Regions from separate parts of the Leucobacter exalbidus genome, predicted to be linked through region 2. Evidence: predicted binding sites of a transcription regulator. Region 2 holds the regulator's gene; the other holds the start of a gene.

Region 1 (15,109 bases), 2.4 Mb from region 2:
CTCGTCTGCGAGCTCGAGCACGGGGTTCTCTGCGACCGTGTCACCGTCAACGGTGAGCGCCCAGAAGCCAAACTCTTGGCCGGGGTCACCCGGGTGCCCGGTGCCCGCCATGTCCATGTTCCACGCACCGATGGTGCGATCGCGATCCTCGGGCGTCATCACCGTTGAGGCGTGGTGTTTCGATCCCTTGATGCCCTGTTCTTCAGCGCCCCAAGCTCCCACGCGCACTTCGGTGTTCAGCGAGTACGAGCCCAAAATCCGAGCCAACTCGAGCATGATGCTTGATCCGGATCCGTTGTCGCTCGCGCCGTGGCTTCCCACCACAGTGTCGATGTGCGCGCCGATGTACACAATCGGCGCGTCGGGGTCGCCATTGGCGGCCTTGCGCACGCCCAGCACGTTCGTGCTGGTGTCGCCGCCAACCTGCGTCGCGATCGACAGCGAGAGCGGGCCGTCGGCGATCAGCGCCCGCATGCGCGCGCCCTGATTGAGTGCGGCGCCCACCACGACAAGGCCCTGGGCTTCGGCCGGCACGGCTCCCACGTTGGGCAGGGCCTCGGGGCTCGAAATTCCCTCGCTCTTCGCGAACACGACACCGATGGCGCCTGCCGCGGCGAGGTCGGTGAGCACGCCGCTGCGTACCGCAGCGGAGGTATTCCAGTCAGCGAGCACGATAGCGCCCGCAAGATCGGTGCGCTCAGCAAGGTCGGCAGTTGCGCCGCCGATGTCGACGAGGTTGTCGGCCACAGGGGCGTCGGCGCCCGTCACTACCGCGTTGCTCGCGGGCCTGAACTGCCAGCTGGCGTAGCCGTCTTGGTATCGGCTGGGCGTCACGTCTGCGAACAGCTGCGCGGTCGCGGCAAATGATTCACGCGAGGTATCAAACCCGTAGCTCGTCAGCGTCTGCTCAATGTAGGCCGCAGCAGCTTCTTCCCCGGGAGTACCGGCGACGCGCGGCCCGATCGTATCGGCGAGGTGCACATCATGGTTCCAGATGTTCTGCGAGTTCACCGCCTGCAAAAATTCTTCTTGATAGCCCGCAGTAGTCGTGCCTGAAGTGATCGCTGCGATCGCATCGGTGGGAGCAAAGCTCACCGCCTGCGCCGCAGTACCTTGCAATATGAGCGGCAACGCCAATGCTGCCGCGCCCAGTATTGCCAGCGGCCGCTTCGCGCGGCCTGCAGGTCGTGGTCGAGTAAACGCACGTTCATTCGCGTACTGAATAGTCATGTATCCCGGGTGTCCTCACTGACATGGAAAGTGCACCGTGTCACACGGTGCACCGCTCTTCACCATATCGAGATCGGCAATTCGGCCACACGTGTGTGACTCCATATGAAGCGACATCGGCCCCAACCCGCTGTGCGGGTTGGGGCCGATGTGTGTGCCGCGTGACGAGTTAGTCGTCAGACTGCTCCCGCAGTCGCACCAGGCGTTCGTGGCCGCTCCCTGAGACCTCGGCCACGTCTGAGCGTGACTTCAAGAAGTCAGAGAACGAACGGAACCCGAGCACCTTCTCGTTAAACGATGAGTCCATGCGGCGCATCTGCTGCTTCACCGCTGAACTGTGCAGCCAATCGGAGTCGTCCTTTTCTTGGCCGAGCCAGAGCGCACGAATCAGCAGGCCGGTGATCTCATACTCGTCGTCCTCGGTGCGGTCGCCCACGCGGTCACCCGCGTCGCCATCGTCGTGCAGGTCATGCTCGTCGTGGTCGCCGTGGGTATCATGCGTGTCCAGTGCGTCGAGCGCCGAGTTGATCTCGTCGGCGAAGCCCTCGCCCTGGTCGGCCTTGGCCGGCTGGGCTGAGCTCGACGGCGCATCCCCGGCGGCCGCAGCTGCATCGGTGCCGGTGTTGGCGCCGGAGCCGGAGCCTGAGCCACCGTTCGCACCGGCGGCCGCGCGTGACGCGGCGCCTGAGGCACGCGATCCGCGGCGTGACCGCGACCGCGAGTTTCCGGTTTTTTCGGGAGCGCTCGTTTCAGCGCCCGCTGTCTCAGCCGTCCCCGCCGTACCGGCTTCTGCCGCGGTGGCCGAGCCAGCGCCGTTGCCCAAGGCCTCTGCCCCAGCGCCACTTGCCGCAGTAGTCGCGCCAGCGAGTTCGCCTGCGTCGCCATCCGCGGTCTGGGCGGTCTGCCCCGTCGCCGTCTTCGCGGGGTCGACGCGGCCGCGGCCACGCCCCGAACGAGCCGGCTTCTCCTCGCGGCCCGGGCGTTCCACACCGGGCAGCGTGTCGTAGGTCGCGAAATCGTCGCACGCGGCGGTGAGGGCCTTCGCCGTTGATCCGGCGACGCCAATGCCCACGACGTAGCGCCCCAACCGCCTGCACCGCTGCGCGAGCGGCACATAGTCGGAGTCGCCCGCGACAATCACCACGTGGGTGAGGTCTTCGAGCCGAAACATGTCTTCGACGGTGTCGACAGCGAGTCGAATATCGGCGCCGTTCTTGGCGTAGGCCGCCGTGGGGAACAGCTGCACGAGGTCGACCGCGCGCGCCACCAGCTGTGACCGGTACTGCGCGTTCACCGGCGCTGACCAGTCGGCGTAGCCGCGCGTGAGCACGAGCGTGCCATATGACGAGGCGTAATCAATGATCGCGCCCACATCGATGGCGGCGGCCTCAAGCCGCGCCACTACTTCAGGATCGTTGGGGTTCTCGCTAATACGGTGCCGGTCTCGCCCAAACGAGTTTCGGCCATGCACGCGGTCGTACCACGAGAGCACAATGTTGTCGAAGTCTAAATAGACCGCAACTCGGCCGTTCTGGTTGTCTGCCACCTCTCTAGTGTGACAGGCGCCGCGCACTCATCCAACGTTTTAGCTGATCGCGCCGCGGCGATTCGCGCCCGCGGCTCATTTTTGGGGCCGCAGCACCTCGATTGCGACGTCGGCACGGTCGGTGACGATGCCGTCGACGCCGAGGTCGATGAGGGCGCGCATTTGATCCGGATCATTCACGGTCCACACGTGCACCTCAACGCCGTGCCTGTGGGCGGCCCGCAGCAACCGGGGCGTGAGCACGCGCAGCGGGCCCTGCCGCTCGGGGATTTGCAGCGCGTCGAAGCCGCGTAGGGCGCGGGCGACGCCGATGCCGGTGAGCACGGCGAGGAGAATGCGGATCACGCCGCGCTGCCCCGGTGATGCTGCGGGCGCGCGGCGTATGGCGGGTTGGGGATCCGCGGGCTCAGCGATGCTAGCGGCCGGAGCTGCGCCAGCAGCGGCGCCCGTGGCCTCAGCAGCCGCAGCAGCGGCTAGAGCGCGGGTGCGAAACGCATCGGCGAAGCTCGTGAGCAGCACCCGGTGGGCGTGGGGCGCCACGAGCTGGCCGATCTGCTCGGCGGCCGCCCCCGCTTTCACATCAACGTTGAAGCGCGTCGTGGGGTACGCCGCGAGCGCCGCCCCGAGCGTGATCACACCGCCCTGCTCAGCCATAATGGCGGCGAGCTCGGCGAGGGTCACGTCGGCGATCTTGCGGGGGTCGCCGGTCACCCGCGCCAAATCGGCGTCATGAAACAGCACCACCTCGCCGTCGAGCGTGAGATGGCAATCGGTTTCGACGATGTCAGATCCGGCATCGATGGCGGCTTCGATCGCGGCGCGCGAGTTCTCGACGATCCCCGCGGCGTGCATGGCCGGGGTGGTGAGCCCCCGGTGCGCCAGGATGCGGGGGCGAGAGGAGTCGGCGAGATAGGGGTGCAACATGCCTCTTATGATTCCAGATGCAGCGGCGGAGTCGTACGCGCGGCTGGGGTGCCAGCGGGGTCAGCAGAGTCGGCGTCAGCACCAGCAGCATCGCGTGCACCGCCGCGTTGCGCCGCAGCTCCCGCGCAGATCACCAGCGCGACCCCCACGATTTGCATCAGTGACGGGGCTTGGCTGAGCACCAGCAGCCCAATCAGCACCCCCAGCGCGGGCTCGATCGAGAGCAGCGTGCCAAACGCGGTGTGCGACATACGGCGCAGCGCCAGCATCTCGAGCGCGAATGAGACCACCGGGGCGATCAACGCGATGCCGGCCGCCATGGCGATCACCCAGAGTGCCCCGTTGCCGTGCAGCACCTGAGGCAGCCCCACGGCCATCGTGAATACCGCGGCGATGGGAATGGTGAGGGCGAGGCCCGAGATTCCCGAGAAGCGATCGCCCACCAGCTGCGTGAAGACGTTGTACAGGCCCCAGCACACCCCTGCGGCGAGCGCGAACCCGATTCCGATGAGGTCGGTCGTGCCGTGCCAGGGTTCGGTGAGCATGATGACGCCTGCAAGGGCGAGGAGTGGCCAGATGAGTGCGCTGCGTTTTTTACTGGTGATAGCGGCGACGGCGAGGGGGCCGAGAAATTCGATGGCGACGGCGGTGCCGAGGGGGATGCGGGCGACGGCGGCGAGGAAGAAAGTGGTCATGAACCCGGTGACGAGGCCGAGGATGAGCAGGGTGGGGATGTCGCGGCGTGTGATGGTGGAGAGTTTGGGGCGTGCGATGAGCCAGAGGATGGCGCCTCCGAAGCACATGCGTAGCCATGCGGTGCCTGCGGGGCCGACTTGTTCGATGACGGTGATCGAAAGTGCGTTCGATAGCTGGATGAGGAGCATGGCGGCGACGGCGAGCGACCAGGGTGGGATGGAGGCGCGCTGGCTGGCGTGTGTGGGGCGGGGGTTCACGTCACCAGCTTCGGGGTTGTGTGGCGCCGCGTCAATTCGGGGGCATCGGTAGGCTTATTGGTGTGGAGGGGCGTGGGCTTCTTCTTGGTCCCCTAGGCGTTTACGAGAGAATCGAGCGAACATGACTGATATCACTGCACAGAAGGAATTGGTTCAGGCCCATATGGGTTCGCTGTTCGATGGCGTCGAGATGGATAACGATGGCGATCTGTCGATTCGGTATGGGTCGAGTCGTGTGTTTGTGCGGGTGCACGAGTTTGCTGAGGATTCGGCGTTGGCGATGGTATTCTCTCCCCTGCTGTCGAATGTGGAGAATACGGCTGAGTTGCGTGACTATGTTGCGTTCTCTGGTGCCGACTACGTGTTTGGAAGCTTCCTGTTGATCGATCGCGGGGAGGGCAAGGTTGATTTGCTGATGAAGCACAATCTGCTTGCTGATCACTTGGTTGCTGATGAGCTGGGCTTTGTGGTCGCGGGGATTGCTTCTACCTGTGATGAGCTGGCAGCTGAGTTGGCTGGGCGCTTCGGTGGTGAGGTGTTCCATCCTGAGGCTCCTGAGGAAGCTGCTCAGTAAGGAGCGTTTCAGGTAGCGCGGTGAGCCGCGTAGCGAACTGTGCGATCTGCGGCGAGCGCCTCGGGATTGATTTCCCGGGACGCTTTGTTGTTGCGGCGAGCGGGGATGCTTGTGCCGTCACCGATGCCTGAGTCTCTATGGGGGCGATCCGGGCCCGCTTAGTTGCTGCGTGGGTTCTTTGCTCCGGATCATCCCGGCGCCGCGCTCATTAATTCGCCCCGGATCGTGCGCAAGCATGGCGGCTCCCAGCTCAGTGAGCACGTAGAGGTGAGGCGTGCTTGCGCGATGCGCGAGGGCGATGTAGCCCAGCCTGCACAGTGAGGCGATGGCCCAGCGTACGCGCAGCTCGAGCCGGTTGTGCCCCGTGCTCGTGTGCTGCGTGAGCGCTTCAGCGTCGAGGGCAAGATCATGCGCGATAGCTGAGACCACAGCGGCGACAAGGGTGTCCGTGGCTTGTGGGCCCTGGGCGAGGAGGCGCAACGTGTGTACGCGGCAGACGCTCATGAGGGGCAGCCCTCCCCTGGTGGCTTCCCTATTGCTGCCACCCCACCTGTTCTCGTCGTAATCCCACGGGATGGTGAAGTCGGGGCCGGGCATATCCCTGCTGCGGTTTGAGCCGTCTTCGCTGTTCATCCCCACTCACCTCCCCTTCTCCCGCGACATGCCTGGAGCTATGGGGCGAGCTTACGCCTGGCAGCATCGTCACGATAGGGGCGACAACACCCCACATATGCCCAAATAACTCATTCGAACATATATTCGAATACGTGGTAGAATAGAACCATGTCCAGCAACGAAGCGGGCAACCTCCGAGGTCCCGCAGCATCCATCCCGCAGACGCCCACGGCGTCCATGCAAGGACTCGCTGCGCAGCCACACATCGCCCATCTACACGATGCCCTCGCAGGCATCACCTCCCAAATGGGTCACGATGCACTCACTCTCATGGACGACGATGATCTCCTCAGCGTCACGCAACACCTCGAACAGGCCTCACGCCGCATCAACGCGCTCCTCATCGCAGCAGCAGGCAACATCGACCATCGCTCCGAACCACACCTCGAGAACTCACTCGCGAAACGCAAGGGCTGTCGCAACACCACCGAACTCCTCCAGCGGCTGTCACAGCATTCCTCCGCCACCATTGGGCGCAGACTCAAAGTGGCACGCGCCACCCGACGCGACATCGGGTTCACCGGCAGCACGATCCCACCTCAATTCCCGGCAGTGGCAGATGCGCTCGCCGCAGGTGATCTCCCCGAAGAAACAGCGCTACAGATCGTCAAGTCACTCGCGGGGCTTCCCAGCCGGGTCGACCCCACCAAGGTCGAGATCGCAGAGCGAGGCATCGTCGACCAAGCTGCGGGCTATTCCTCGGCCGAACGTTTCGACGGTTTATCCCCCGATGATCAGGGCCCTGGCAATGAGGGTCCAGACGATGAGGGTCCAGACGATGAGGGTCCAGACGATGAGGGCTTAGACCCAGCCGGTCACGCGGCAGCACCACTTCCGGTGGACTGCGACACCATCAAACTGATTTGCCAAACCTGGTCCACCTTCCTCGACCAAGACGGCACCGCCCCCAACGAAGAATCGGCGATGCGCGAGCGCTACCTGTGGCTCGGGCCAGAGAAGAACGGCCTCGTACCGCTCCATGGCCTCCTGCTTCCCGAGGCAGCCGCCCTCTTAGGTTCCCTCTTCAACGCAGTGAACTCACCCCGCACCGCAGCTAACACCAACGCTATGGGCGCAGGCACAGGCACAGACGCCGGTCCAGGCTCAGCAACAGGCTCAGGCGCAGCAACAGGCGCCGGCGCACATGCAGCGCGAGCCGGGGGTTCAGGCCGCAAGGTGGAATTCGTGCAATGCGATGACGACCCCTCAACTGAAGGCGGCCCTTCAACCGAAGACCATTCGCCGGCACTTCCCGAGGCTGATCCCCGCTCGTATGGGCAGAAGATGCACGACGCATTCAAAATCGTCGCCGAGATCGCAGCCCGGGCGGCAGAAACACCCCAGGTGGGTGGCGCACCGGTCACGGTGCTCATTCAGACCACGCAGCAAGAACTGGCCGCCAGCATCAACAGCGACAACGGCAGCGGCGGCAACAGTGACACCGGTAAGAGCGGCACCGCTTGGATTCACGGTCACGATGGCCGCCCCACCCCCACCAGCATGGCCACGGTGAGACAGTGCATCTGCGCAGGCACCACCCAACGCGTCATCACCGGCCCCGCGGCGAAATCCTTGGCATCGACAGCCCCACCCGCATTTTCACCCCACACCAACGACGAGCCATCACCGCGAGAGACGGTGGCTGCATCATTCCCGGGTGCAGCATCCCGGCAGCATGGTGCGAAGTGCATCACGTCACTGAATGGGCCAACGGTGGCCCCACCTCCACTGACAACGGTGTCTTAGTGTGCTGGTACCACCACCGAAACCTCGACGCGAACGACTGGCACATTCGCATGATCGACGGGCTCCCCGAGGTACTCGCCCCACCGTGGATCGACCCGCAGCAACGATGGCGGCAAGCCCGACCACCACTCAGAGCGACACACATGCGTAACAGGCAAGAACCACAGCGGCAGCGCGAGCGACAACAGCGCACCTGAGGCGCACGGCACCACTGCGCCTAGTTCAAACATGGGCCCGGAACCAAGTACCCCTGCACCCCAGCACCAGCACCAGCCTGCATCGGTCACTTGCGCAGCCACTTGAGAGCTGACGCTTCATCAGAGCCGTCACTCGCTGCCCCCTACCCACTCGAAGCTTCTGCTCGTTGAATGCTCGTGCTTCCCCACAGAAACGGCGCCCCGAATCAGAAACCAGTTCCGATTCGGGGCGCCGCCCGTCTTGCGTCGTTTGTGCGTACCCGCCTAGGCGCTACGCTCCACGATAAACGCTTCAATCTCTGTACGGTCAGCGTACGAAGACTGTGCGCCCACGCGCTGCACCGACACTGCAGACACTGCCGTAGCGAAACGCACCGCGTCAGCAAGCTTCTGGCCCGCCGCGAGTTCACCAGCCACTGCACCAACAAACGCGTCACCGGCACCAGTGGTGTCCACTGCCCGCACCGTGTACGCGGGCACCGCAGTAAGCGAAGCGAGCGGCTCCTCTGCCGCAGATGATGCGCCGCGCTCAGCTACGATCGCGCCGTCAGCGCCAAGCGTCACCACGACCGAACGGGCACCCGCAATCAACAGCCGCTCAGCAAGCCGCGCATAGTTCGTCGCGTCAGGGTCATCTGCCGACGCCCCCAGCACCTCGAGCGCTTCGTGCTCATTCACAATCAACGGATCACACAGCTGCAACACGTCACCGGTGAGCTGCACCGACGGCGCAGCGTTCAGCACCACCCGGGCTCCCGCAGCGTGAGCTTCCGAGGCCACGTGCAGTGCCGTTTCCAACGGAATCTCGAGGCTCAGCACCACGACCTGTGCGTCTCGCCAGACGCTGCCTGCCCGCCCCGGTGACGCCTCACCGGTCTCGGAGGCTGCAGTACCCTCTGCCACGGGCGCAGCAGCAGCCATGACCGCAGCTTCTACCGCCGCCACGTCGAGCGCCTGGTTGGCTCCCGGCGAAACCACAATCGAGTTCTCACCATCAGGGGTCAGCAAGATGATGGCGGTGCCCGTGGGCCGCTCCACCCGTGCAACATGCTCAACATTCACACCGGCAGCGGTCAACTCCGACAGCAAAAAGCCACCGTTCGAGTCAGTCCCCACGCAAGCAACCATCGACACGTTCGCGCCGCAACGTGCGGCCGCCGCCGCCTGGTTCGCACCCTTACCGCCGGGCAACAGCGCAAGGTCGCCACCCAACAGGGTCTCACCGCCGCCCGGGCGCCGGGCAACCTCCACGACCAGGTCGGCGTTCGCGCTACCGATGACGGCGACGCGAGGCGTGTGCACGCTCACGACTACGCTCCCTGAAAATCAGTAATCAGGTCAACAATGTCGTCGACGATGCCGTCAGCAACATCGAGCAGCACCGTGGTATGCGCGCCCTCCTGCTCGGGGAACCCGCGGTACTTGCCGCGCAGGTCAACGAGGGTCTGGCCGTGACCGGGGCCACCCGTCGTATCCACCTCAACGTTCACCACCGGAGCGAGCCGCACGTCAAGGTGCCCCGCCGCCGCCGCGACCGCGATTGAATCGTGTGTGGCGCACTGCCACTCACCGAACACCATGTCTCGGTAAAACTCACCGTAGAAGTCGATGATCTGACCCATGTACTGACCCGCCGGGCCACCCGCGAGCATCTGCTCACGGTGCTGGGGCGTGATGAGCAGCTTCATGGTGACGTCGAGGCCCGCCATGATGATGGGCCACTGCGCCGCGAACACCGCCTGCGCCGCTTCTGCGTCGTGCCAAATGTTGGCTTCGGCCACGAACGAAACATTGCCGGGGGCCGCTGCCGACCCACCCATCAATGAGACGCCGGCAACCAACTTGGGCAGCTCCGGATCAAGCGCGAGCGCCGTCGCAATGTTCGTGAGGGGCCCGATCGGCACCAACCACACCTCGCCCGGGTGCTGCCGCACAATATCGATGATCTGCTGGGCCGCTGTCGTTGATTCGGCAGCACGCACGGGCTCGTTGTCGCCAGCGTTGCCCTGGCCGTCATGGCCGTGCACGTGGTAGGCGAACTCGGTCTCCCCGCCCAGCAGCGGGCCGGCAGCGCCCCGCGCGACGGGCACATCGGTGCGGCCGACCATGTCGAGCACGCGCAGGGTGTTGCGTGTGCCGAGCTCGACCTCAACGTTGCCCCACACCGTGCCGACGGCGAGCAGTTCGATGTCGGGGTGTATCGCCGCATACATAATTGCCATGGTGTCATCGACACCGGTATCGCAGTCGAGGATCATCTTGGTCGCCATGGAAGGTCTCCTTGCGCCGCTCATCGAGCGCGGCCATACGTGTGTTCAATAGGGGTCTGAGTGCTGCTTCGTCAACGCTCAACCGCAGATGCGCACTGACCGTGTTGCCACTCACGACCGGGTCAATGTTCTCGACATCGACGAAGAGCGAACGTGCTTCAAGGATACCGGGAGGGACCGCTGCGGCGAGCGCAACGATGAGCCTTCATCGACTGAACGCGGGGTTACGCCTTGTAGGTGAGCCCGCGCACGATCTGGCTGACCGCTTGTTGGCTGGTGCCAAATTCTGCGGCGAGCGCCGTTTGTGTTTCGCCTGAGGCGTGGCGTTCGCGGATTCGTTCGGCCTGCTCGACGGTGAGTGACCTGGACTGCTGTGGTTTTGCGCCGCGGGTGCGGCCGCGCCGTACCGAGTCGATGGTGTAGACGGAGACGCCGAAATCTGCGGCGAGCGCTGCACGGCTTTCTCCTGCGTGTGATCGTTCGAGGATTTCTTTGACTTGCGTCGCAGAGAGCGCTGGTGCTGACATGCTGCTGCAACCTCCATGAGTACACGGTGTGCGGGGGCCCGCCACCTGGTTTTACTGTACTCCGAATCGCCTGGGCTCGAACCTGTGGGCGTCGCTTGTTTGGTGGGCAGGATCGACGTTTGTCGGTGGGTTGCCTCAGTTATGCGCGCGGTTGCCTGTCTCGTTTGGCCCGCTGGTTGCGCATGAGTACGATCACGCCAATGCCGAGGAGCAGGATCCCGAGGCTCAAGATGGTGACGATCGCGATCGTTCCGGTGTCCCATCCCGCCAGGGGAAACGCGCGTTGGGCAATGTAGCAGCAGAAGCCCAAGATCAGCACGCCCCACACGATGGGTCCGGTGCGAGTTCCGCCCCGCTCGATGGGTTGGTGCGGCAGTCCCTGGCCTGTGTCGCTCACTCCGGGCCAGTTTTGCCCGAGCCCTGCGTTGTTCAGGCTGTGTCCGCTGCCTGATGACTGGTTTGGCCCGGTCGTGTCGTTCTGGTTCATCGTTCACTCTTCCCTGTGGCGTTCTCTACCTGCACATTGCCGGCGATGAGGTACACGGAGACCTCGGTGGTGGCAGTGTTGGTGCTGCTGTTGGCGCTGGTGGTGTGTGAGCTCGTAGCCGAATTCGTGATCACTTGTTTGCGCAGAAACGGCCCGGCGAGGGTGTGGTTTTGTGTGTCACTCGCGTCAGTGACGTTGCCTGCGAGCACATACACGGTGACGGTAGTGGCGTGGTCCCTGGGAAGCGTCACCGTGGAGTTACCGGCGACCTGCCAGATGGTGATTGATTCATCTCGGGTCTGCGCATTCCTTGCCCGTGTGTCACTGGGCTGAGTGCCCAGGTCGCTCAGGTCTAGGTATGAGTTGCCCGCGACGAGTACCCCTGCGGGGGCCTGCGCACCGGTCATGTTCATGTTTCCCACGATTTGGTATTGCGTGCCGATGGGAAACACCGCGCCGATGAGCAGGGCGACCACGCCGCAGGTGGCAAGAAACCCGACCCAGCCGGTGTGCTTCCCCCTGATGCCAGCGACGATGAGTGAGATCGCCAGTGCGGCGAGCGCCGCGATCATGCCGCCGAGCGCGTTCGCGGGCAGTGCGGTGCCGGTCACCTCAATGGCGCGCAGCGGTTCGGTGGTCAGTAGCAGCGCGACGATCCCGCCGGCGAGCAGCGCGATGGCGAGGGAAATCAGGGTGTGGGCTGCCCCGAGTTTGCGGGCGGCGTGCTGTGTCTCGAGCTGCTGCGCGTGCTTCTCACTCAATGCTTGCGCCTGCTCGCTCACTCCCTGCCCCCACGTTTCCGCTTTCTCGGCGAACCGGGTCCCCCAGTCGTCTGCCTGCTGGGCGAAGCTCGGGTTCGGGTCCGAGGTTTGGTGCGAGTCCGAGGTGCTCGACGAGGGATCCGGATCCGCTTGCGCAGCACCCCTAGGCGTCGTGGGCTCGGTGTGCGCAGCAGGCGCAGTATGAGCAGTGGGTTCAGCAGATGCAGGCGCAGGCCTCGCGGCGGCGGGCGGTGCAGGAACACGGTGTCGCATGACGAGCTTGCGAATCCACACCACAGCGATCACGATCACAGCGACCCGCACGATCCAGCCCAGGGTGACCATCAGCCAGTCGGGCAGCCCCAGCACTCCAACTTGGTCCCAGCCCCACATCGGAAACACCGGCGAGAACGACAGCCCGAAGAGGATGGGGATGATGACGAGACCTGCGATGACCGCCGCCGTGGTGACGACGGCCGTTTGCGCCCGGCCCCGCACGATCTCCTCAATGTGCATGCGTCCCGTTGAATCTGGGAAGACCAGCCAGCCCAGCAAGTACAGCACGATGGCGGGGGTGCCGAACACCGCGACCACGACGAAGAGCCCGCGCACGATCAGCGGATCGATGTTCGCTTTCGCAGCGAGGCCACCCGCAACACCGGCAAACCAGCGGTCGTCGCTGCGCGCGATGCCCAGGCCGCGAATCCACTCGAAGAACTTTCCGAGCGGAGGCATCCCGGTTGCTGGGGTGGGGTCGGGTGTGGTGTTCATGTCTCTAGTCTTGCCGAGTTTCCGGCGGGCGGCCATCGGGGTTCACCCTGATTCGACCCTGACGTTTGCCGCATTCACGCCCCGTAACAGCGCGTTGCTGGTTTGATAGATGCATGCCCTCCCCACAGCTGCACCGGTCGCGCGATGATCGCGTAATCGCTGGCGTGTGTGCGGGGCTGGCCGATCACATTGGGGCGCCGGTACCCAGCGTGCGCATCGGAATGTTGCTGCTGGCCGCGGTGGGTGGCGTCGGCGCACTCTTCTACCTGTGGCTTTGGGGGATGGCCCCGCTTGCCCCCGAATCAGACCAGCCGGTGCCCCTGCGCCGCGCGCTGACCCGGCCCGCGACACAATCAGCGGCAGGGGCTGCGGCAGGATCCGCGTCACGACCTGCAGCAGGAGCTACGGCACTTACGGCGGCAGGATCCGCTGTGACACCTCCGCAAATTGCTGCATCGCCGTCGGCACCCGCATCGGTATCTTCTTCGGCACCTGCATCCGCCACCCTCGCGGCGAGCGCTGTGCCCACCCACGCCAGCAATCCCCCGCCCAGCAATCCCCCGCTTTTGCGGTGGCCGATCGCCGAGCTGCTGCTCGGGCTGTGCCTCGTGGCTACCGCCGCCTGTCTCGTACTCGCGCGCCTGGGCATGCGCATTGATCTCGAGGTGATTCTGCCCGCCACGGCCGTGCTCGTGGGCGTCGGCCTCACCTGGTGGCAGATCGCTGATCGGGGGCGCGCGCACCGCACGCAGCTGCCCCGTGTGCTGGGTGCCCTCGCACTCGTAGCAGTGGGTGTGCTGCTGTTCTTTGTCACCTCGCAATCCCCCAGCGTGTGGACCGTCATCACAGCGGCGGTGGCGGTGCTCGCCGGAGTTGCCCTGGCCATTTCACCGTGGCTGCTGCGCATTAATCGCGAGCTGATCGCTGAGCGTGCCGGTCACGCCCGCGCCACCGAGCGCGCCGAAATTGCCGCCCACCTACACGACTCGGTACTGCAAACGCTGGCGCTCATCCAGCAGCAGTCTGACCCGAGCAGCGAGGTGGCACGCATCGCTCGCAGGCAGGAGCGCGAACTGCGCGAGTGGCTCTTTCGCACGGCAGATGGCGCACCAGCCGCTGCTGTTGAGGCCGTCGATACCGAGCTGCGTGCGCACGCGGCCGAGCTCGAGACCCACCATTCGGTGCGCTTCGACGTCGTCTCGGTGGGCGCGAGCGGTGGCTTCGTCGCACCGGCGACCATCGTGGCCGCGGCGAAAGAGGCCATGGTGAACGCGGCACAGCACGCTGGCGGCGACGTCACCGTGTACCTCGAGATTGCTCCGGATCGCGTCATCATCGATGTCACCGACCGCGGCCCGGGCCTTGATCTGGACTCGCTCCCCGCCGGGAGAATGGGTGTGCAAGAGTCAATTTTGGGGCGGATGGAACGCGCGGGCGGCATCGCACGCATCCTCGCGGGGCCCGGCGGCGCTGGCACCGCCGTGCGGCTCTCGATTCCGAGAGACACCGACACAGATCAGCGCTCCGCTGACAGGGCCACCCCCGCAGCGGCCTCCGACGCCACCAGCACAACCACCGCCACCGCCACCGCTACCACTCATTCCGCAGAACAGGATGCCCCATGAACGCAGTGATCTCGCACGAGGTGCCCGCACACGAGGCACACACAGACGAGGTACACGCAGCCGAGGCGGCTGTCGATGCAGCAGCCGTCGACGCAGCACCCGATGCCCTGATTCGCGTGGTGATCGTCGATGATCACCAGATCTTTCGCACGGGGCTGCGGGCCGAGCTCACCCCCGCGCTCGATGTAGTGGGCGAGGCCGCCACTGTAGACGAAGCGGTTACGCTCATCCCTGCGGTGCAGCCCGATGTGGTGCTGCTCGATGTGCATCTCCCCGGAGGCCTTGGTGGTGGAGGCGCCGAAGTGCTGCAGCGGCTTGTGCCCCACATACCGGCAGGCGGCACCCGCTTTCTGGCGCTCAGCGTTTCAGATGCCGCCGACGATGTCGTCAGCGTGATTCGTGCCGGCGCACGTGGATACCTGACAAAGACCGCTTCGGGCAACGAGGTGATCGCGGCCGTGGGCCGCGTGCACGCGGGTGACGCCGTCTTTTCACCCCGGCTCGCAGGGTTTGTGCTTGACGCGTTCGGAGTGAGCTCGGGCGAGATCGCCGCGGCAGACGACGAACTAGACAGGCTTTCAGCGCGAGAGCAAGAGGTCATGCGCATGATTGCGCGCGGCTACACCTACAAAGAGGTTGCCGCCGAACTATTTCTCTCGGTGAAAACGATCGAGACGCACGTCTCGAAGGTGCTGCGCAAACTGCAGCTGTCCAATCGCCATGAGCTCACCGCGTGGGCGCTCAGCCGCCGGCTGCTGTGACCGAGCTCATCATTCACACCGCCCTCACAGAGCCCCACGCCTGTTGAAAAACCAGCGAGCCC
Region 2 (15,109 bases):
GAAGCAAGAACGGAATATGCAGCACACAGATCACGGTTCGCCGCGCCGCGTCGGCGCGGCGGCCGGCCTTCGCGATTCCTTAGGCGTCGGCCTGGGCATCTTCCCCCTCGGCATTGCGCTGGGTATTTTGGTCATCCAAGCCGGCCTCCCCGGCTGGCTGGCCCCGGCGCTCTCGATCGGCATCTTTGCCGGATCAGTGGAGTTGTTGCTCGTGAGCATGCTCGCGGCGGCAACCCCGCTGGTCACCATCGCCGCCACCGTGTTTGCGGTGAACTTTCGGCACGTTTTTTATGCGTTCTCGTTTCCGTTGGGCCAGGTACGCAGGGGGCTCCCCCGCGCATACTCGGTCTACGCGATGATCGACGAGGCCTACGCCACCTACGTATTGCTGCCGCCCGATAAGCTCAGCTCAGCACGCATTGTGACCGGGCAGCTGGCCATGCAGGCCTACTGGGTATCGGGCAGTCTGCTCGGCGCGTTGATCGCGGCCGCGCTCCCCGCCCCCATTGAGGGCTTTGAGTTCGCGCTCGTCGCCCTGTTTGTCGTGATGGCGATGGATGCCATCAGGGGCCGCCGCGAACTGCCCTCTGCGGTGCTTGCCTGCCTCGCAGTGGGAGCTTCGATGCTGGTGGCCGGCGAGAACACCCTGCTTGTGGCACTCATTATCTATACGGTGTTGCTCGGGCTGCGGTTCTTGCTCAATAAACGACGCGGCACCTCGGCTCCCGATGCCGCCACAGACTCAGATTTACCGCAGGAGGATGATCGTGCCTAGCACCGGCTATCTCATTGCGGGCGTCGCGGTCGCGGGCGTCATTACCCTCGCGCTGCGCGCGCTGCCCTTCGCAGCGCTCAAGCCACTGCGCAAGTCGAAGTTTGTGCAGGCACTCGGGCAGTGGATGCCCGCGGGCATCCTCATCATTTTGGCCATCGTCGTGTTTCGAGACCAGATTACGGCGGCGCCCGGCCGCGTCTTCCCGGTACTCATCGCAACAGCGGTGACGGTGCTGGTGCACCTCGTCACGAAACGACGCGCGCTCATCAGTATCGCGGCGGGCACGGCCTGCTACGTGCTGCTGCTCAATCTGCTGTAACCGGCTCCACCTCGCGGGTTCCCAGTCGCCCAGCGATCCGGTGGCCCAGCCTCAATGCTGGGCCACCGTTTTCAGCGCTACACCAGCACCGGCACATCTCCGCCGAGGCGAGCGTCACGCCACAGGTCGACATTGACGTCGAGGCCAGCAAGCAGCCCGTCGATCTGGGTGATTTCGTCGGTCGACAGGGTGAGGTTTTCGAGCGCACGCCAGTTCTCGTCAAGCTGCGACAGCCGGCTTGCGCCCACCACGAGGCTCGACACCCGTGTGTCGCGCAGCGCCCAGGCCAACGCCAGTTGGGCCAGCGACTGCCCACGGCTAGCCGCGATCTTGGCGATGCCGCGCAGGCGGTCACGCACTTCATCGGTCAGGGCCTCGTTACTGAAGGAGCTGGGGGCTGCGCCGCGCGCACCCTCGGGCATCCCGTCCAGGTACTTGTTCGTCAGCATGCCCTGCGCCAGCGCCGTGAATCCGATGACGCCGAAGCCCTGCTCGCGCGCCACATCGAGCAGCCCCTCGGTTTCGATCCACCGGTTCAGCATGTTGTATGACGGCTGGTGAATCGTGATCGGGGTGCCCAGGTCGCGCATCATGGTCGCGAGCTCACGGCTCGCTTCGGCACCATAGGAGGACATGCCGATGTAGTGGGCACGGCCAGTACGCACGATGTGATCGAGCGCGCGGGCGGTCTCTTCGAGCGGCACGCGCGGGTCTGGCCGGTGCGTGTAAAACACGTCAACGCTGTCGACGCCGATGCGCTCGAGTGAGCGGTCGAGGCTCGTGATCAGGTGCTTGCGGCTCGCGCCGGCACCGTGATGCCCGGGCCACATATCCCAGCCCGCCTTCGTCGAGATCAGAATCTCATCGCGGTGCGCGGCGAGATCGCTCGCAAGAATCTGACCGAAGTTGCGCTCGGCCGAACCGTAGGGCGGGCCGTAATTATTCGCGAGATCGAAGTGAAAAATGCCGCGATCAAACGCGCCGGTAATCAGTTCGCGCTGGGTTTCGCGCGGGCGATCATCACCAAAGTTCTGCCACATGCCGAGCGACAAAAGCGGCAGGTGCAGCCCGCTTTCGCCAACTCTGCGCACCTCGGTGCGCTGCGTGTACGGGCGGGGGTCATCAACGAGGCTCATGGTTTGAGCCTAGCTGAGACGCCTCGCGGGGTTAAGCTGCGGGGCGCGCGTTATCGGGCAGCATCGGGAACACGCGCAGCGAATCCACGCGGTCGGCGATCACGGTCTCCCCTGCCCACGCCCCCTGGAGCCGGCCGAGCAGCGCCTCAAGCTCGGGGCGGGTGAGGGCACGCGAGATCCGGATCCTGACATCGACCTCGGGAGCCGCGAGCGTCCCCGCGAGATCTGCCGGGGCAATCCAGACGCGCGCCACATCGGGCTCGGCGGCGGCCGAGGCCTCGAAGGCGGCCACGACCTCGGCGTCGGCCCAGGCCGGCACGTAGCGCTCGCCGAGCGCGAGGGCGGCGATGGCGGGGCGGCGCACGCCGTACACGAGATCGGCGCTGCCCGCGTCAATCACAATGAGATCGTGTTCTTCTTGCGCCGCGGCGACTGCGGCCTGTGGCCCCGGCACCGGAATCGGCCGGGCAGTGTTGTTCCACGCGGTCATGGCGGCGGTCGAGCTGAATACCGGCAGCACCGTGCGGCCGTCGGGGGCTGCCACCGCGACGATCGACAGCTCCTGCGTCTTCTCGACCGTCTTGCCCTCGGGGGTGAGCCCGATGTCGCCCGCCTCGGCCACCATGGGCACGAGCACGCGGGATTCACCAAGCGCCGCAATCACTTCGGCGTGTGCGTCGGCGAGCCTGGCGACCGCATCCCAATGCGCTTCCGCGCTGGGGGCCGCCGCCGCTTCTGCAGCGATCGCGCGCAGGTTGAGCACCGCGAGACGCAGACGCTCGGGCGTCTCGCCCGTGTCGCCCTCAAACGCGGTTTCGTGGTGATCAAACGTGCGCCCGGCCCAGGGAAACCCTGCGGAGTCGGCGGGGCCGCCCGGCACGAGACTGTCGGGCACCCCCGTCGCGCGGGGGGCGTCACCGGTGGAAGGGAGCCGTTTAATCGCCACGATGCTTACGCCCTACCGCGAAGCGATATCGAGCGCTGCGGGCAGCGTGAACGCGCCGTCGTACAGCGCCTTGCCGATGATCGCGCCCTCAACACCGTTGGGGACGAGACCGCGCAGAGCCACCAGGTCTTCGAGGCTTGAGACGCCGCCCGAGGCGACAACGGGGCGATCGGTGTGCTCGCACATCTTGGCCAGCAGCTCGAGGTTGGGGCCGCGCATCGTGCCGTCTTTGGTGACGTCGGTGACGACGTAGCGGGGGCAACCGGCGTCTTCGAGGCGAGCCAGCACCTCCCAGATGTTGCCGGCATCTTCGGTCCAGCCGCGCGTCGAGAGTACCTCGCCGCGCACGTCGAGACCGACCGCGATCTGGTCACCGAAGCGAGCGATCACCGAGCGGGTCCACTCGGGGTTCTCAAGCGCGGCAGTGCCGAGGTTGACACGGCGTGCGCCCATGTCGAGCGCGGCCTCGAGGCTCGCGTCATCGCGAATGCCGCCCGAGAACTCGATGTTCACGTTGCCGGCACGGCTAATGATCTTCTTCGCCACTGACACGTTCGATCCGCGCCCGAATGCGGCATCGAGGTCGACGAGGTGAATCCATTCGGCCCCCTGCTCGATCCAGTCCATGGCGGCGTCTACGGGGCTGCCGTAGTTGGTCTCGGTGCCGGCCTCGCCCTGGGTGAGGCGCACAGCCTTACCGTCGACCATGTCGATGGCGGGCAGCAGCTGCAGTTTCGGGGTCACAGCGAATTCGGTCATCTCGAGTCTCTCCTCGTCAGTGGGGTGTCATGGGGCGCCGGCAACGCGGCCGGCGCAACAGCGTTAGAGCGTGGCGATCCAGTTGCGCAGCAGCTGGATACCGGCCTCGCCCGACTTCTCGGGGTGGAACTGGGTCGTGCACAACGGCCCGTTCTCGACGGCCGCGACGAATCGCTCGCCGTGCTCGGCCCACGTCACGCGGGGGCGAGTGGCCGCGCCACGGCCCTCAATCGACCATTCGGTGGCCGCGTAGCTGTGCACAAAGTAGAAGCGTTCGTGCTCAATACCGTGAAACAACGTGGAGTCTTCGGGAGCGTCGACGGTGTTCCAGCCCATGTGGGGCAGCACATCAGCCTTCAGCTGGTGCACGGTCTCAGGCCACTGCCCGAGGCCTTCAACGTCGACGCCGCGCTCGATACCACGCGCGAACATCACCTGCTGGCCCACGCACACGCCCAGCACCGGGCGACCGCCCGCGAGCCGGCGATCGATCATTTCATCGCCGCGCACATCGCGCAGCTGCTGCATGACGGCGTCGAACGCGCCCACGCCTGGCACGAACAGGCCATCGGCTTCGGCAACAAGCTTGGGGTCACGCGTGAGCGTCACCTCGGCGCCGGCGGCGACGAGCGCCTTCACTGCAGAGTGCACGTTGCCCGAACCGTAGTCGAGCACGACCACCTGCTTCGCGGTCACAGAGCGCCCTTGGTGGACGGCACACCCTTGACGAGGGGATCGAGTGCCTTGGCGACGCGGAATGCGCGCGCGAATGCCTTGAACTCGGCCTCGGCGATGTGGTGCGGGTCGCGCCCCTCAACGAGCTTGATGTGTGCGGTGAGGCGAGCATTCAAGACGAGGGCCTCAAAGAAGTGGCGCACCATGGAGCCGGTGAAGTGGCCGCCGATGAGGTGGAATTCGAAGCCTGCGGGCTCCCCCGAGTGCACGAGGTAGGGGCGGCCAGAAATATCAACGACGGCCTGCGCGAGTGCTTCATCCAACGGCACGAGGGCATCGCCGTAGCGCGAAATGCCGCTCTTATCGCCGAGGGCCTGCAGCAGGGCCTGCCCCAGCAGGATGCCGGTGTCTTCAACCGTGTGGTGTACATCAATATGCACGTCGCCTGTGGCGCGCACCGTCAAATCGGTGAGCGAGTGGCGGGCAAAAGCGGTGAGCATGTGATCGAAGAAGGGCACGCCCGTTTCGATATCTGACTCGCCTGAGCCGTCGAGGTTGACTGAGAGACTGATCTGCGATTCACTCGTGACACGCTCGAGCGACGCTGTTCGTGATGCTGCGGACATGTGTCCAGTCTACTCAGCTTCGGTGGCTCCCCCGTGCAGCGCGCTGGAGCTGGCGGCCGCACACGCGGGTTGCGGCGAGGTCGGGCTCGCGCGCACCACCACCACGGCGGCCCACGCCCCTGCACACACGATAAAGATGACGGCGATCACCCAGTTAGGCACCATCGAGGTGAGACGCATCACGTCTCCCTCCAGCTGCGCCTGCGCGGTTGCTCCCACCAGCCCACCAATCGTCGTGGTACCGCGGGTGACGAGCAGCAGCACGCCAATCAACGCGGTCAGCACCCCGCCAATCACATTTGTCCACGCGTTGCGCCAGGCACCGATGCGCAGTTCGCGCGGCCGCACCAGCTTTCGGATGGCCGGAATGCGGCTCCAGAGCAGCGCGAGCACCATGAGCGGCAGCGTCATCCCCGCCGCAAATACCAGCAGCACCAGCCCACCGAAGGCAGCGTTCGCACCGAACGCCGCAAAGGTGAGGGCAGCGCCCAGCAGCGGGCCCGCGCAGACACCTGCCAGGCCGTAGACGGCCCCCAGCGCAAAGACGGCCAGTGCCGAGGCGCCCGCTGGGCCGCGCTGGCGCATCACGCCGGGAAGCCTGACGCCGCAGGCCAGCAGCACTCCCAGGGCAATGACGAGCCAAGAGGCGACCGTCACCAGTTCAAATCGGTATTGACTCACCCATGCGCCGACCGTGCCGGCCAGCAGCCCGAGCGGTACGAGCGCGCTTGCCAGCCCGAGAAAGAAGACACCGGTGCGCACAAACAATGCGCGCGTGTTCGTGAATGCGTAGGCAAAGAACGCGGGCAGCAGCATCACCGAGCACGGGCTCAGCAGCGTGAGCACGCCGCCGAGAAACGCTCCCGCCAGCGTCAGGTTCATTATTTCTCGGCGACCATCGAGTCGAGGAACTCGCGGAAGTAGTCGATGGGCTGGGCGCCGCTAAACGCCTGCCCGTCGACGGCGAAGAAGGGCACGCCCGTGACGCCGAGTTCGCTCGCCTCGGTCGTCATCTGGGTGACCTCGGCGCGCAGGTCTTCGCGCTCCATGTCGCTCGTGAACAGCTCAATATTGGGGACGCCAGCGGTGCGGGCGTGACCGATGAGTTCTTTCGTCGTCAGCTCGGGGTGCCCAGATTCTGGGGCTGCCTCGTAGACGGCGTCGAGAAACTCAAAGTACTTACCCTGCTCGGCCGCGGCCCGGGCCGCCGTTGAGGCACGCAGCGACTCCTCGCCGAAGAATGCAACGTCGTGCATCTCAATGCGCACCTTGCCCGAGTCGACGTACTCCTTGACGACGTCGGGGAGGGTATCGCGGGTGTACACCGCGCAGTAGGGGCAGCGCAGGTCTACCCACTCTGACAACACGACGGGGGCGTCGATGTCACCGATGGCCATCGGGTCGCCCTCGATGCGTCGTTCAACCACCGGTGCGGCACCCGTTGCGGGCTGCTCGGCGGCAGCGCCGTCGACCTCGCCGGTGAGCTCGGGGGTCGTCGCTTCGGGCGCCGCGTTACCGGCGCCGTCTGCCACTGCCACTGCCACTGCCACTGCAGCCTGGTTACCCGAGGAGTTCTGCGACCACATCACACCCCCGAACACCAACGCGAGTGCCGCGATCACGGCAAGCATCACGTTCCACAGGCGCGCGCTGCGCAACCGGCGTTCGAGGATGTGACGGGGCAGAACTTCAGGGGCTGACGTCATGCCTCGACCCTATAGGGAGAGCTTCTGGCTAGGAGCTGAGAGTTGTGAGCTCGGTGATGGCTCGAATAACCTCGGTCGTTTCGGCCTCGGTGCCCGCGGTGATCCGCAGGTGGCCTGCGATCCCCAGGTGCCGGATCAAAATGCCCCGCGCACGCAGTTCTTCGAACATGCCATTGGGATCCAGGAAGCCGCCCACGAGAATGAAGTTGGCGCCCGAATCGTGCACGCGGTAGCCAAGCTCGGTGAGTGCCGCGGCCAGCCGGTCGCGCTGCACCCGAATGTCATCAACGGTCGCGAGCATCGTGGCTGCGTGCTTGATTGCGGTGGTCGCCGCGGCCTGCGTCAGCGCCGACAGGTGGTACGGCAGCCGCACGAGGCGCAGCGCATCGATGACCGCGGGGTCGGCCGCGAGGTAGCCCAGGCGCACGCCGGCGAAGGCGAAGGCCTTGCTCATGGTGCGTGATACGAGCAGGCGGGGGCGCCCCTCGAGCAGGGTCACCGCGCTCTCGCGTTCGTTGTCGAACTCGAAGTAGGCTTCGTCGACGATCAGCATGCCGTCGAATGCGTCGTAGGCCGCGAGAATCGTTTCGCGGTCGAGCGGCGTACCCGTCGGGTTATTGGGGCCGCACAAGATCGCGATGCTCGGGGCGTGCTCGGTCAACGCCGCGCGCACACTCTCGGGGGTGAGCCGGTAGCCCGTGGGGCGTGGCACGTCGATGTAGGCGGTGTCGGTGCCGTCGGCAAGCAACGGGTACATGGAGTAGGTGGGGCTGAAGCTCAGCAGAGTGCGGCCGGGGCCACCAAAGGCCTGCAGCACCTGCTGCAGCACCTCGTTTGAACCGTTCGCCGCCCACAGCTGCTCTGCGGTGAGGCCGTGCCCGAGGTACCCGGCGAGCGCTTCACGCAACTCAACAAAGTCACGATCGGGGTAGCGGTTCGCGGTGCGCACTGCACGTTCGAGCGCTGCCGCAATATCTGCGACGACTTCGTCGGGAATGGGATGGGTGTTCTCGTTGACGTTCAGGCTTACGGGCACCGGATCTTGCGGGGCACCGTAGGGGCTCTTGCCGACGAGATTTGCACGGAGGGGGAGGTCGCTCAGACTGGTCACCCACTCAGTCTACGATCTCCTGCGTAGTTCACTGAAACAGACTGCGTTGCGTTACGGGCGGGTGCGTTACAGACCCAGCTCATCGGCAGACATCACCGCGGGGCTTTCGGTGTACCGCAGCGGCACCGCGATGGACTGTCCCACGACCACGTCAGAGCCCTGCAACTGGTTCAAGTGCACGATCTCGGCGACGAGGTCACGCGGATCCATCGACGGGTCGAGCTCGGTGGCGAGCTGCCACAGCGACGCCCCGGGGGCCGCCACCACGTACCCGAACGTTGCACCACTGCCCTCGTTGGCGGCGATGGCCGGGGCCGCTGACAACGACGCGATCAGCGCGAGCGAGGCCGCCGCACCAAACACACCCAGCGCACCAAACACGAAGCGCCCTCTGCGCGTCAGCCGAATGCTTGCCGTGGGCTGCGCCGCCTGGCGAGCGGACGAGTACTGCCCGGTAACGCGTCGCGCCGCAGGCAGCTGCGTCAGTGTTGCACTCATAGTCGAGTTCCCTTCAAGTGGATTGTCGCAGTCATGCGAACATCTGTTTCGAATATATCTTCGAAAGATCGAAAGAGCAACCTCAGAATCGAAGTTGTTTTGCACGAAATACCACGACACTCGAACACTTGTTTGGCCAAGTATCAGGCAGTCGGTAGAGTTTCGAACTAACGAGAGCACTCAAGCAGGTACCACCGACATTGCAGTCAGCAGCCCCGGCGACAGTGCACCACCACATCGAAGGAGCAGCAATCATGGTCGATATCGCACGTCGGCTTGAACGCCTCAGCGATAAACAGCGCTCAATTCTTGAGTTCATCGCGAGCTCCGTGGAAGACCGCGGCTACCCGCCGAGCATGCGCGAGATCGGCGACGCCGTCGGCCTGTCGTCGCTGTCGAGTGTCACCCACCAGCTCAGCCGCCTCGAATTGGCGGGCTGCATTCGCCGCGACCCGCACCGCCCGCGCGCACTCGAGGTACTCATCGACCCCACCGCTCCGGCGGCCCCCGCTGAGCCGCCCGTGCAAGCCGAAGAGACGGCATATGTGCCACTGGTGGGCCAGATCGCCGCCGGTGTGCCCATCACCGCAGAGCAGCAGGTCGAAGAACTCATGCCGCTGCCCCGCCAGCTCGTGGGCGACGGCACGGTCTTCATGCTGCGCGTCGTGGGCGACTCGATGATCGATGCGGCCATCTGCGATGGCGACTTTGTCGTCATCAGGCAGCAGCGCGAGGCCAACAACGGCGATATTGTTGCCGCGATGCTCGATGGCGAAGCCACCGTAAAGGTGTTTCGCAGGCGCGACGGTCACACCTGGCTGCTCCCCCGCAACAGCGCGTTTGAGCCGATCCTGGGCGACTACGCCGAGGTGCTCGGCAAGGTCGTCGCGGTGCTGCGCTCGATCTAACTAGCCCCACACACCAAATAACGCGAGCTGCTCATCGATAGTGATGAGCAGCTCGCGTTCGTTGTATATAGGTAAGCGCAGAACGAGCCCGCGTTACACCGCCACCGGTGCCAGCAGTTCGAGCTCACGCAGCACGGCGAGCACGCGCTCGTGCCGGTTAAAGGTGTAGAGGTGCAGTGACGGGGCCCCGCCCGCCAGCAGCTCTTTCGCGAGCGCCACCGAGTGTTCAACACCGAGCTCTGGGGCGTATCCCCCGGCCTCCTCGATCTCACGCATGAGCTCGGCGGGAGCCGGGCGCCCGGCAAGCTCAGCCACCTTGCGCAGCTGCGCGGCCGTCGCCACCGGCATCAGCCCCGGTAGCACCGGCATCGTGAGGCCCGCATCTCGCGCGTCGCTCACATAGCTGAGGTATTCGTCGGCGTTGAAGAACAGCTGCGAAACCGCGAACTGCGCCCCGGCTTCCTGCTTCGCCACGAGCCAGTCAATGTCCTCAGATCGTGACCGCGACAGCGGGTGCCCGTTGGGGTACGCCGCGACCGAGGTGCGCCCCACGCTCGTGAACGCGGGGCGTTCTGCACGCGCCTGCGCCACGAGCTTGACGAGTTCGAGCGAACTCAGCGACCCCGACACCGCAGGGTCATCTTCGCTCGCCCCGCGCGGCGGGTCACCCCGCAGCGCAAGAAAGTCGTGCACGCCGGCGTCCATAATCGCGTGAATGGTCTCGAGGATCGCCTGCCGCGTCTCCCCCACCGTGGTGAGGTGTGCGAGCGGCAGCGCGTTCGTGTGATCGCGCAGGTAGCGCACGAGATCGCGCGAGGCATCACGGTTTGATCCGTTGGCGCCGTAGGTCACCGAGATGAAGTCGGGGCCCACCGCCGCGAGGTGCTGCACCGCATTGCCCAGGGCGAGCGCGGCGGCCCCGCTGCGGGCGGGAAACACCTCGAACGAGAACCTCGGCCGGGTCGGAGCGCTGCCGGTTAAGAGGACGTCACTCATACCAATACCTCCGCGGGCCTGCCCGCAAGCTCTGCGCTCGCCCGGCGGGTGCCGCGCACGCGCGCCGCGATCTTGGCAAACGCCACATCGCGGGCAAAGTCGGGCGAACCGTGCCTGGGCTTCTCATCGATCAGGTAGGGAGAGAACCCGCAATCATCGGTCGATCCAATGAGCTCGGGCGGCACGAAGCGCGCGGCCCGCACCAACTGCTCGGCGATTTCCTGCTCGGTTTCGAGCTTCGGGTTCGTCGGGTTCGTCACCCCGAAGAGCACGCGCGGCGCGCGCTTGCCCGCGCTCGCGAGGTCGCGCAGCTGGCGGCCAACGAGCCGGGCCACGCGATCCGGATCAGCTTCTCCCGCCGCCTGCACCAGAAAGTACCCCGCTTCGATCTGAAACAGCTCGGGGATCAGCTCGGCGTAGTCGACGTCGGCGCTGTGCGCGCTGTCGTGGTCGTTGCCCGGGCAGGTGTGCACGCCCACGGCGTCGCGCAGCTCGGGCGGCACGCGGTCGAGCACGCGGTTGATGAGCTCGATGAACCCCGACAGCGCTGCGGGCCCGGCCCACGGCGCGCGCAGGTCGCGGCGCAGCGCAAGCCGCCCCTCGGTGAAGTCGATGGTGACGCGCGAGGCGCCCGCAGCGAACGAGCGGCGAATATCTTCGGCGCACCCCGCCACGACATCGTCGAGAAACTCGGCGCGCGAGTAATCAATGGGCACCTCGGGGGCTCCGGGGGCCGCGAGCAGCCCATCGGCCGGCATCATCAGCGACAGCATCGACGGCGACACCACCGCCTGCTTCAGCGGCAAGTCGGTGAGGGCGCGCGCCGCGGCCACGTCGGCGGCCGCCCACGCGCGAAACGCGAACGGTGCGCGGGTGAGCGCGGGGATCACGCGGTGGTGACCATCGGCGAACACGGCAAACACGGGGTCTTTGCCGGGCTCACCGCGATCCGGATTCGCACCCAGCGGGTAGCTCGCAAAGCTCTGCCGACGCTGCTCACCGTCAGTGACGATGGGCGATCCGGTGTCGGCGAGGCGGGCGAGCGTCTCGCGCACCGCCCGGTCTTCCTCCGCGGCCACTTCGGCCGCCAAGGCGAGACCGGTGTCGGCGTCGAGCACCGCGCGCTGCAGCCGCGCGGGCCGCGGGAGAGAGCCGACCGGTTCGGTCGGCAGCTCGCCCACGGGCCACGCCGCGGTGGCGCCGGCAGCGGCGCCACTCACGGAAGCAACAGTGTCAGTCACGGCTCGCCTATGACGCGACGCCGGCGAGCGCGGCCTCGCGCACCTCGCGCGCCGCACGCACCAGGTTCGTGAGGCTCGCGATCGTCTCGTCGTAGCCGCGCGTCTTCAAGCCGCAGTCGGGGTTGACCCACAGCTGCTGGCCGGGGATGCTGGCGGCCGCGATGCGAATCAGCTCGGCCTGCTCCTCGGTGCTGGGCACGCGGGGTGAGTGGATGTCGTAGACGCCCGGGCCGATGCCGCGCGAGTAGCCGTGGTCGCCCAGCGGCACGACAACGTCCATGCGGCTGCGGGCTGCCTCGATGCTCGTGACGTCGGCGTCGAGGCCGTCAACGGCGTCGATGATCTCGCCGAACTCTGAGTAGCACAGGTGCGTGTGGATCTGCACGTCGGCGCCAGCGCCACCGGTCGCGAGGCGGAACGAACCCACCGACCAGTCGAGGTAGGCGGCCTGGCGATCGGCGTCGAGCGGCAGCAGCTCACGCAGCGCGGGCTCATCGACCTGCACGATCTTGATGCCGGCCGAAACGAGGTCATCGATCTCGTCGCGCAGGGCAAGCGCCACCTGGTTGGCGGTGTCTTCGAGCGGCTGGTCATCACGCACGAACGACCACGCGAGGATCGTGACGGGGCCCGTGAGCATGCCCTTCACGGGGCGCTCGGTGAGCGACTGGGCGAAGGCCGACCAGGCAACCGTCATCGGCGCGGGGCGTGACACATCGCCCCACAGGATCGACGGGCGCGTGGCGCGGGTGCCGTACGACTGCACCCAACCGTTCTCGGTGACCGCGAAGCCGTCGAGCAGCTCGGCGAAGTACTGCACCATGTCGTTGCGCTCGGCCTCACCGTGCACGAGCACGTCAAGCCCGATTTCCTCCTGCAGGCGAATAACGCGCTCAATCTCTTCGCGCAAGAAGCCGTCGTACTGCGCCTGATCGATCTCGCCGCGCGTGAACGCGGCGCGGGCCTTACGAATCTCGGTGGTCTGCGGGAACGAACCGATTGTGGTCGTCGCGAGCTGCGGAATTCCCAGGTCAGCCTGCGCATCGCGGCGCTCCTGTTCGGTCACGCGGTCGCGCTCGGGCTGACCGGTGGCTGCAACGCGGCTCCGGATCCCGTCCACGCGCACACCCGCCGCCTGCGCACGATCTGCGAGGGCTGCATCGGTGTCGGCGAGCTCGGTCTCGATCGCTGCGGCGCCCTCGACGAGGCCACGGGCGAGCGTGGCCACCTGGCCGACCTTCTGATCGGCGAACGCGAGCCAGCCCTTGAGCTGCGCGCTGAGCTGCTGCTCGTCTGCCACATCGTGGGGCACGTGCTGCAGGCTGTTGGAGGTGCCGATCACGGTGCTGATGCCCGCGGTCTGCAGCTGCTCAGCCTGTGAGAATGCGCGGCGCAGATCGGTGCGCCAGATGTTGCGGCCGTCAACGACGCCTGCGACGAGCTGCGTGCCCGTGAATGCTGCGGCGAGGTCGCCCGAGGCGAGGGCCGCGGTAGGCAAGCTGCCGCGCACAAGGTCGGCTTGCACTGCTTCAACGGGAAGCTTGCCGAGGCGCTCAAGCGCCTGCGACGAGTCGCCGTAGGGGGCCGTGAGCAGAATCTGGGGGCGGTTTGTCGCTGCACCGAGCACCGCGTAGGCACGCTCAACCAGGGCGAGCGTCTCGGCGCGGGGCACCGACAGCGAGTCTGACACGAGGGCGGGCTCGTCGAGCTGCACCCAGCCGGCGCCAGCTGCGGCGAGCGCGCCCAGCAGTTCGGCGTAGACGGCGACGACGTCGTCGAGGCGGTCGATGGGCGCGAAGCCCTCACCCGCGTCATCGGAGGCCTTGGCCAGCAGCAGGTAGGTGACGGGGCCGACGATGACGGGGCGTGACTCGATGCCCTGCTCGCGTGCCTCGGTGACCTGGGCGACGAGCTGCGCGGGGTTTGCCTTGAGCCCTGTGTTCTCGTCGATCTCGGGCACGCTGTAGTGGTAGTTCGTGTCGAACCACTTGGTCATTTCGAGCGGCTGCAGCTGGTCGTTGCCACGGGCGAGCGAGAAGTAGATGTCGAGGTCGCTGCCGGTCACGCTTGCGAAGCGGCCGGGGATCGCGCCGAGGGCGAGCGTGGCGTCGAGCACCTGGTCGTAGAAGCTGAAGCTCTCGGGGATCGCGCTGCCCACGGTGGGGAGGCCGAGCTCGACGAGGCGGGCGCGGGTGGTGGCGCGCAGTTCGCGGGCGGTGGCCTGCAGCTCTGCCTCGGTCGTGTTGCCCTTCCAGAACGATTCGATCGCGCGCTTGAGTTCGCGGCGACGACCAATACGGGGGTATCCCAGAATGGTGGCCTGAGACAGCGGAGAGATTGCAGACATGCGAGATCCTTCGACGGTGAGGGAAGCGCTCCGGTTTGGGCGCCGTTGGTGTTCCCTAAAGTAATCGCGCAGGCCACCCGGTGGTGTTTTATGTCGCCGTGTGAATTACGTCAAGTTACACGCTGCCCGCGCCACTCGCCCAAGATCTACCCCCACTAAAACAGCCCAGTGTGTGTCTGTTATTAGACATACACTGGGCTGTGGAGACTCTCGCTGATGACTTTTCAGGTCACCGGGCACGCGGCATTACACGAGATACGGCTCGATCTTCGAGTACATCTCGTCTGACACATAGGCGTGTACCTGTGTGCCCTCCTCGACGTAATCGGTCGAGATGACGCGGTTGCGCTCGTGCATTTCAGCGACCAGCCCGCCGCGGTCGTAGGGCACCACGACGGTGACTTCGCGATCCGGCACCGGCAGCGCCGCATACACGCGCGCCTTCAGCTCTTCCAGGCCCTCACCCGTGCGGGCCGAGACGAACACGGCGTCAGAGACGAGGCCGTGCAGCACGAGGCGCTGCGAGTCAGTGATCAGGTCGGACTTGTTGAAGACAACGACCTCGGGAATGTTTTGCGCATCAACGTCGGTGACCACCGCGCGCACCGTGGCCAGCTGTGCCTCGGGCTCGGGGTGCGAGCCGTCGACCACGTGCAAAATCACGTCGGCCTCGCCTACCTCTTCAAAGGTTGAGCGGAACGCCTCGACCAGCTGGTGGGGCAGGTTGCGCACGAATCCGACGGTGTCGGCGTAGGTGAAGGTGCGGCCGTCGTTCGTTTCAGCATGACGAATCGCGGTATCGAGCGTGGCGAACAGCTGGTTCTGCACGAGCTCGTGCGAATCAATCAGCCGGTTCAGCAGGCTCGACTTGCCAGCGTTCGTGTACCCCGCGATCGCGACCGAGGGCACCTCGCCGCGCTTGCGGTTCGCGCGCTTCGCCTCGCGGGCCGGGCCCATCTCGGCGATCTGCTTGCGCAGCTTCGCCATGCGGGTGTGGATCTTGCGGCGGTCGAGCTCCATCTTCGTCTCACCGGGGCCACGCGAGCCCATGCCAGCTCCCGCCGAG

The links. The regulator LexA, encoded in region 2, represses DNA repair genes until DNA is damaged. The targets are predictions, from matches to a motif close to TCGAACANNTGTTCGA.
Region 1: JOF28_RS03215 (DUF222 domain-containing protein) is a predicted target of LexA. The motif match lies at 5,975-5,990, and genes of this name have one in related genera.

Annotation. Positions count from the first base shown of each region.
Region 1 covers NZ_JAFIDA010000001.1:691,016-706,124, forward strand. Annotated here, with positions in the region: gene JOF28_RS03180 (M28 family peptidase) at 1-1,230, opposite strand, end outside; gene JOF28_RS14885 (NYN domain-containing protein) at 1,400-2,776, opposite strand; gene JOF28_RS03195 (glycerophosphodiester phosphodiesterase family protein) at 2,852-3,700, opposite strand; gene JOF28_RS03200 (EamA family transporter) at 3,706-4,653, opposite strand; gene JOF28_RS03205 (T3SS (YopN, CesT) and YbjN peptide-binding chaperone 1) at 4,775-5,227, shown strand; gene JOF28_RS03210 (hypothetical protein) at 5,363-5,860, opposite strand; gene JOF28_RS03215 (DUF222 domain-containing protein) at 6,011-7,648, shown strand; gene JOF28_RS14890 (HNH endonuclease signature motif containing protein) at 7,588-7,845, shown strand; gene JOF28_RS03225 (ribokinase) at 8,110-9,153, opposite strand; gene JOF28_RS03230 (nucleoside hydrolase) at 9,156-10,115, opposite strand; gene JOF28_RS03235 (helix-turn-helix domain-containing protein) at 10,340-10,642, opposite strand; gene JOF28_RS03240 (hypothetical protein) at 10,782-11,129, opposite strand; gene JOF28_RS03245 (PspC domain-containing protein) at 11,126-12,661, opposite strand; gene JOF28_RS03250 (ATP-binding protein) at 12,775-14,286, shown strand; gene JOF28_RS03255 (LuxR C-terminal-related transcriptional regulator) at 14,283-15,047, shown strand.
Region 2 covers NZ_JAFIDA010000001.1:3,099,814-3,114,922, reverse strand. Annotated here, with positions in the region: gene JOF28_RS14055 (AzlC family ABC transporter permease) at 17-775, shown strand; gene JOF28_RS14050 (branched-chain amino acid transporter permease) at 768-1,094, shown strand; gene JOF28_RS14045 (aldo/keto reductase) at 1,172-2,230, opposite strand; gene JOF28_RS14040 (SseB family protein) at 2,262-3,176, opposite strand; gene priA (bifunctional 1-(5-phosphoribosyl)-5-((5-phosphoribosylamino)methylideneamino)imidazole-4-carboxamide isomerase/phosphoribosylanthranilate isomerase PriA) at 3,189-3,935, opposite strand; gene hisH (imidazole glycerol phosphate synthase subunit HisH) at 3,999-4,631, opposite strand; gene hisB (imidazoleglycerol-phosphate dehydratase HisB) at 4,628-5,236, opposite strand; gene JOF28_RS14020 (cytochrome c biogenesis CcdA family protein) at 5,246-6,118, opposite strand; gene JOF28_RS14015 (DsbA family protein) at 6,118-6,942, opposite strand; gene JOF28_RS14010 (histidinol-phosphate transaminase) at 6,971-8,053, opposite strand; gene JOF28_RS14005 (hypothetical protein) at 8,120-8,551, opposite strand; gene lexA (transcriptional repressor LexA) at 8,806-9,459, shown strand; gene JOF28_RS13995 (methylenetetrahydrofolate reductase) at 9,553-10,455, opposite strand; gene JOF28_RS13990 (uroporphyrinogen decarboxylase/cobalamine-independent methonine synthase family protein) at 10,452-11,696, opposite strand; gene metE (5-methyltetrahydropteroyltriglutamate--homocysteine S-methyltransferase) at 11,704-14,043, opposite strand; gene hflX (GTPase HflX) at 14,290-15,109, opposite strand, start outside.